Linked DNA regions of Methyloterricola oryzae. The protein of the gene in region 2 binds, or shares a complex with, the protein of the main gene of each other region. Links are inferred from orthologs where the notes say so. Each region holds a gene or a part of one and is shown on either strand. Other genes may lie near its edges. The genes, in order: tldD and pmbA.

Evidence for each region.
Region 1: the proteins of pmbA (region 2) and tldD are in contact, whole or in part, in a solved structure (PDB 5NJ9), measured with the Escherichia coli proteins. The link is inferred for Methyloterricola oryzae from one-to-one orthologs.

What each region holds. Positions count from the first base shown.
Region 1 is NZ_JYNS01000004.1:119,781-123,022, reverse strand. The notes cover bases 15-2,940. They hold tldD (metalloprotease TldD), read left to right. Parts: upstream 15-717; coding sequence 718-2,163; downstream 2,164-2,940. Other genes in these bases: EK23_RS07950 (GGDEF domain-containing protein), read left to right, coding at 2,257-2,940; EK23_RS07960 (carbon-nitrogen hydrolase family protein), read left to right, coding at 15-693. Outside these bases: more of EK23_RS07960, read left to right, coding at 1-14; more of EK23_RS07950, read left to right, coding at 2,941-3,117; EK23_RS07945 (hypothetical protein), read right to left, coding at 3,153-3,242. UniProt on the Escherichia coli protein: Metalloprotease involved in CcdA degradation. Suppresses the inhibitory activity of the carbon storage regulator (CsrA).
Region 2 is NZ_JYNS01000002.1:399,378-402,519, reverse strand. What follows is about bases 228-3,053. They hold pmbA (metalloprotease PmbA), read right to left. Parts: upstream 2,404-3,053; coding sequence 1,051-2,403; downstream 228-1,050. Other genes in these bases: EK23_RS05520 (hypothetical protein), read right to left, coding at 2,793-3,053; EK23_RS05525 (DUF2970 domain-containing protein), read right to left, coding at 2,545-2,772; EK23_RS05535 (hypothetical protein), read left to right, coding at 771-1,016; rapZ (RNase adapter RapZ), read left to right, coding at 228-726. Also shown: more of rapZ, read left to right, coding at 1-227; more of EK23_RS05520, read right to left, coding at 3,054-3,142.

The DNA.
Region 1 (3,242 bases), on a different replicon or contig from region 2:
AACTTCGCCATCATGGGCATGGGCGAGGCCGACAAGCTGGAAGTCGCCGAGGACGAGGGCAAAGGCCCCATCCAGGAGGCCTTGGCGCGCATGGCGGACAAGCATAAGGTCTGGATCGTCGGCGGCACCATGCCCATCCGCGCCAGCGCCGGCCGGGTGCGGGCGGCCTGCCTGCTTTACGACGCCGGCGGGCGTCGCGTCGGCCGTTACGACAAGATCCATCTGTTCGATGTCAACGTGCCGGGCACCGAGGAACGTTACCAGGAGTCCAACACCATCGAGGCCGGCGTTTCCCCCCTGGTCATGGATACGCCCTTCGGGCGGCTGGGCGTGGCCATCTGCTACGACCTGCGTTTTCCGGAGCTGTTCCGACAGATGGCGGAATCGGGCATGGATTTCCTCGCCGTGCCCTCCGCTTTCACCGCCCAGACCGGCGCGGCCCATTGGGAACTCCTGGTTCGGGCGCGCAGTGTGGAAAATCTGTGCTTCACCGTGGCCGCCAACCAGGGCGGGTTTCATGTGAACGGACGCGAAACCTTCGGCCATAGCATGATCGTCGATCCCTGGGGCAAGATCATGGACAGCCTGGCGTCGGGATCGGGGGTGGTGTGCGCGGAAATGGACCGCGAACGCCTGGAGCGGGTTAGAGTAGCGTTTCCGGCCTTGGAACACCGCCGGTTGCGTTGTATTTGAACGAGCGAGAACAACGAGATTCCCATGGCAAGTGATTCTTTGGCGATTGCCCGGCAATCCTTACTGGAGCCGGCGGGCCTCGGCAACAACGAGATCGACCACGTGATGGGGCAGCTGCTGGGCGCGTCCGTGGATGCGGCCGACATATACATGCAGACCAGCCGCTACGAGTCCTGGGCCCTGGAAGACGGCATCGTCAAGGAGGCCAGCCATAACATCGAGCAGGGCGTCGGCGTGCGCGCCGTGTCTGGTGAAAAGACCGGGTTTGCCTACAGCGACGAAGTGGCGCTCCCGGCCCTGCTGGATGCCGCACGAAATGCCCGCGCCATCGCCAGCGGCGGACAGTCGGGCAGCGTGGCGATACAGGGCAGGAACGCGCTATCGCAGCTGTATCCGCCCATCGACCCGCTGCAGTCCCTGGCTGAGGAAGAGAAAATCGAGCTGCTGCGGCGTCTGGACGAGGAAGCGCGCAGCCTGGACCCCCGGGTGGAGCAGGTGATGGTGAGCCTGATCGGCGCCCACGATGTGGTCCTGGTACTGGGTCAGGACGGCGTGATGCACGGCGATGTCCGCCCCTTGGTGCGACTGAATGTCTCGGTGATCGTGCAGCAGGGCGGTCGCCGCGAGCAGGGCAGCAGCGGCGGGGGCGGGCGTGCCGATTACCGCTATTTCCTGGAAGGCGGACGGGCTTCCGGCTACGCCCGCGAGGCGGTGCGCCAGGCCCTGGTGAACCTGGAGGCCGTGGCGGCGCCCGCCGGAAACATGACCGTCGTGCTCGGCCCCGGCTGGCCGGGCGTGCTGCTGCATGAGGCCGTGGGCCATGGCCTGGAGGGGGATTTCAATCGCAAGGGCACCTCGGCTTTCAGCGGCCGTCTGGGCGAGCGGGTGGCTTCGCCCTTGTGCACCGTGGTGGACGACGGCACCCTGCCGGGCCGGCGCGGCTCGCTCAACATCGATGACGAAGGCACGCCGACCCAGTGCACCACGCTGATCGAGAACGGCATCCTCAAGGGTTACATGCAGGACAAGCTCAACGCGCGCCTCATGGGCGTTGCTCCCACCGGCAACGGCCGCCGCGAGTCCTATTCCCACCTGCCCATGCCGCGCATGACCAATACCTACATGCTGGCGGGCCCCCACGATCCGCAGGAGATCATCGGCTCGGTGCAGTCGGGCCTGTACGCCAAGAATTTCGGCGGCGGGCAGGTGGACATCACCTCCGGCAAGTTCGTGTTTTCCGCCAGCGAGGCCTATCTGATCGAGAACGGCCGCATCACCCGTCCAGTCAAGGGCGCCACCCTCATCGGCAACGGTCCCGACGTCCTGACGCGCGTTTCCATGGTGGGAAACGATCTGGAACTGGATTCGGGCGTGGGCAGTTGCGGCAAGGAGGGCCAGAGCGTCCCCGTGGGCGTGGGGCAGCCCACCTTGCGGGTCGATGGCCTGACGGTGGGCGGAACCAGCGTCTAGTTCCGCGGCCCGTATGCCGGAGCGGCTTTCGAGTCCGCGGGGGCCGGGTCGGGACGCTGCCATGTCGCGGTACCGCACACGGAGACCGCCGTGATGGCGTGGGTCGCCGGTATCCTCATCGCGTCCATCGCACTGCAGATTGCGGCCGCTGTGGCCGCCATGCTGCAGGTCGGCCACGCGAGCCGTTTCCGCTTCGCCTGGGTGTGCGTGTCCCTGGCGCTGCTGCTGATGGTCGAACGGCGGGTGGAGCCGCTCCTGATGCTGCGGGCGGATCCGGATCCGCGTTGGGTCAATAATGTCACCGGCCTGTTGATTTCCACCTTGATGGCCGCCGGCGTGTTTGGCCTGCGCAGCCTGTTCCGGACCTTGCGGCAGCAGGATGAACTGCTCAAGCAACTGGCCGCCACCGATCCCCTGACCGGGCTGGCCAATCGTCGTGCCCTCAACGACTGTGCGCAGCGCGAAATGCGATTGAGCCAACGTACCGGGAAGACCTTGTCGGTCCTCATGATCGATCTCGACTATTTCAAGCAGGTCAACGATCGTTACGGGCATTCCGCCGGCGATGCGGTGCTAGTGCGGGTGGCCGAAAAGTTAAGGAACAGCCTGCGCAATGTGGATCATATCGGACGCTGGGGCGGCGAGGAATTCGTGGCGCTGTTGCCGGATGTGGATGCGGAAGGCGCCATGCGCGTGGCCGAGCGTGTGCGGCGGGATATTGGCGACGAAATGAAGGACGAGGTCAAGATCACCGTGAGCATAGGCGTTACCGCGTATCGTCCGGAGCGGCAGAGCCATGGTGACATGTGGCCCGTCCTCGTCGACCAGGCGGACTGCGCTCTTTACCTCGCCAAGCAGGAAGGGCGCAACCGCACACGCCTGTACGCCCCGCAGAGTGCGGCCGAGGCCCATGTGGCCGCGGCGGGCGGGCTCAGAGGCTTTGAAAAATCGTAGCGATCGGGCCGCGCAGTCAATTTTCTCACAACCGCTCAGTGCAGGTATGAGGCCTGTGACTCCGGATTGAGCTGATTGATGGTCGAGACGGGCGATATCATCTCTGGCCAGACCCAGGTCTTGGT
Region 2 (3,142 bases):
ATGCTGACCGACCAGGGCACGTTCCAGAAAACCGCCCTGGGCATCGATGCCCGCAACCAGAGCGCCAGCCTCAGCCAGTTTCCGGCCACGCGCGCCATGGTCGCCGCGTCGGGGATCGACTGCGAACTGCTGTTCCTGCAGGCGGAGCCCTTCGCCTTGCTGAAGCGCTTCAGCGAGACCCGCCGCAAGCACCCGCTGACCGACGCCACCCATTCCCTGTCGGAAGCCATCGAACTGGAATGGCAGTTGTTGGAGCCGGTATCCCAACAGGCTGACCTGCTGCTCGATACCACCTACACCAATGTTCACCAGCTTCGGCAGTTGATCCGTGACCGCGTCGGCGCGCGCGAAAAACGGCTCATGTCCCTCTATTTCCAGTCCTTCGGCTTCAAGAACGGGATTCCCCTGGACACCGACTTCGTGTTCGACGCCCGTTGCCTCCCCAACCCGCACTGGGAACCGGCGCTGCGCAGCAAGACCGGCAAGGATTCGGAAGTGATCGAGTTTCTCTCGAAAAATCAGGATGTCTGCGAATACCAGGACTACCTGACGTCCTTCCTGGAAAAGTGGGTACCCCGCTTCGAAGCGGAGAACCGCAGCTACCTGACCATTGCCGTTGGCTGCACCGGCGGCCAGCACCGCTCGGTCTATCTGATCGAACAACTGGCACGGCATTTCCGGGCCTCGCCCTACGACATTCTGGTCCGGCACCGCGAACTGGGGTAGAGGAGCCCGCTGTGTCTTCTGGACTCGATTCCAAAAGCCGGGGAATGCCCCCAAAGAAGCGCGGCTTGGGCCGCGGGCTCGAGGCCTTGCTGACCGATGTGCTGATCAAGGTTGAGGCGCAGGACGGTGATGCGGGGGAACTGGAGCACGCCGGGCCGGCGCTCCGGGAAAGCGGCGGCGCCGGCCAGGAAATCCCGGCTTTACAGCAAGAAAGGCTGGCTCTGCTCGAGGAAGCGGAAACCCTTAGGGCCCTGATCGAAGACCTGGAGAGACTGGCCCGCGCCGACTAAGGCGGCGAATCAGTCGTCGCCGAGGGCTTGCGGCTCAGTTACCTGCCACGGTCATACCGGACAGCAGGATGGAGCCGGTGTGAATGCTGCCGCGGCGGTCCACATCGCTGCCGATGGCCACGATATTACGGTACATGTCGCGCAGGTTCCCGGCGATGGTGATTTCTTCCACAGGATGTGCAATCTCGCCATTCTCCACCCAGAAGCCGGCTGCGCCGCGGGAATAATCTCCGGTTACCAGGTTGACGCCCTGCCCCATCAATTCGCCCACAAGAAGGCCGGTACCCATTTGCCGCAGTAATGCCGGCAGGTCCGACTCACCGTGATCGACCATAAGGTTGTGCACGCCGCCGGCGTTGCCGGTGGTCTGCATGCCCAGCTTGCGCGCCGAGTACGTGCTCAGCACGTAGGATTTCAGTACCCCAGCGGTGACCAGGTCATGGGCCCGCGTCGCCACCCCTTCGCTGTCATAGGGCGCGCTGGCCAGACCGCGGCGCATGTGCGGCTGTTCGGACAACCGGACGAACTCCGGGAACACCGGCTTTTCCAGCGAATCCAGCAAGAACGAGGACTTGCGGTACAGATTGCCACCACGGATGGCGCCGAGGAAATGCCCGAGCAAACCGCCTGCCACGTCGGCAGCGAAAATTACCGGACACTGGCGCGTGGTCAGCGAGCGCGCATCCAGGCGCCGCACCGTGCGGCGCGCGGCCTGCTCGCCCACGGCGGAGGCCGCCTCGAGGTCTTCGCGGGCCCGCGCCACGGTCCACCAGTCGTCCCGCTGCATGGAATCGCCACTCTCGCCGATGACGGAACACGCGATGCTATGCCGGCTGGTGGCGTACCCGTGCAGGAAACCCAGGGTGTTGCCAAGCACCCGCTGACCCGCATAGGTGCTGACGCTCGCGCCTTCCGAATTGACGATGGCGGGGTGGAAATCCCGCGCCGTTGTCTCGCATTCCAGGGCCAGGGCTATAGCATCCTCCGGCGACAATTCCCAGGGATGGTAAAGGTCCAGTTCGGGGAAAGTGGTGGCCAGGCAGTCCTGATCGGGCAGTCCGGCATAGGGGTCCTCCGCCGCGTAGGCGGCGATACGACAAGCGGCGGCCACGGTTTCGGCCACCGCTTCGCCGCGCAGGTCCGTGGTGCTTGCGGAACCCTTGCGCTGACCAAAGTAGACCGTAATCCCCAGACCCTGGCTACGATGATGCTCGATGGTCTCCACGTCGCCGAGGCGGACATTGACGGACAGTCCGCGGTCCACGCTCAATCCCGCCTCGGCCGCGCTCGCGCCGCGCTTGCGCGCTTCCGCCAAGGCATCGCCAACCAGTTCCTGCAGGCGCGCAAGTTCGCCCTCGCTTCCAACGGATTGAGCAAGATTCGTCACGCTAAGTTGACCTCATGAAAGACACGACTGAAGGGTGAAGGGATGGGCCAAGCGGCCCAATAAGGCAAAGTGCCCAGCGGGACAGGGATCGGTTCCCGCAGGGCAATTCCACTTAACGGGTGCTGCGGAAACACGGCAAGACTAGGCCGATGCCGCCCCGATCACCAGTTTGACCAGCATGTACAGCGTTATTACGAAAAGAATCGTGGCGACGATTCCGACCACGATGAAAGTGCCCGCGGAGCCGCCGGCAAAATCCCGTTGCCGGTTTTTCTCGCTCTGCACGCCAAAGCCGGCAGCCAAGACGCTACCGATGACCTGAAACAAGTTCGGTCGCCCTGGCTGTTCCGGTGTCTTCTGCTCGTCCACGGCTGCAATACTTTGGCGTATCAAGAACCGGAGGAAACCCGATCACCGGCGGCACCGGCTTTCTTGAGCATGTAGTATTTGGCCCCGAAGGCACCCGCCACCACCAGCAGCGCGATGAGGATGGCCAGAACATTACTGCTGATGACGTCCTCGTCGACGTTCAATCCGTAGGTGCGCAAGTACGTGGCCAGGAAGTAGAGCGTCTGCACTGTGCAGATGGACAGGCCGAAAGAAACCAGGAACTTATCGATGACCTTGTATTCCGTGAACTGGATGTGATCCAGGAACAACTTCATGATGGCGTAGCCGGGAAGGAACATTTCGAAAAGGGTGATCAGCAGGCGTTCCACGTAGTAGAACGGTGAACTGG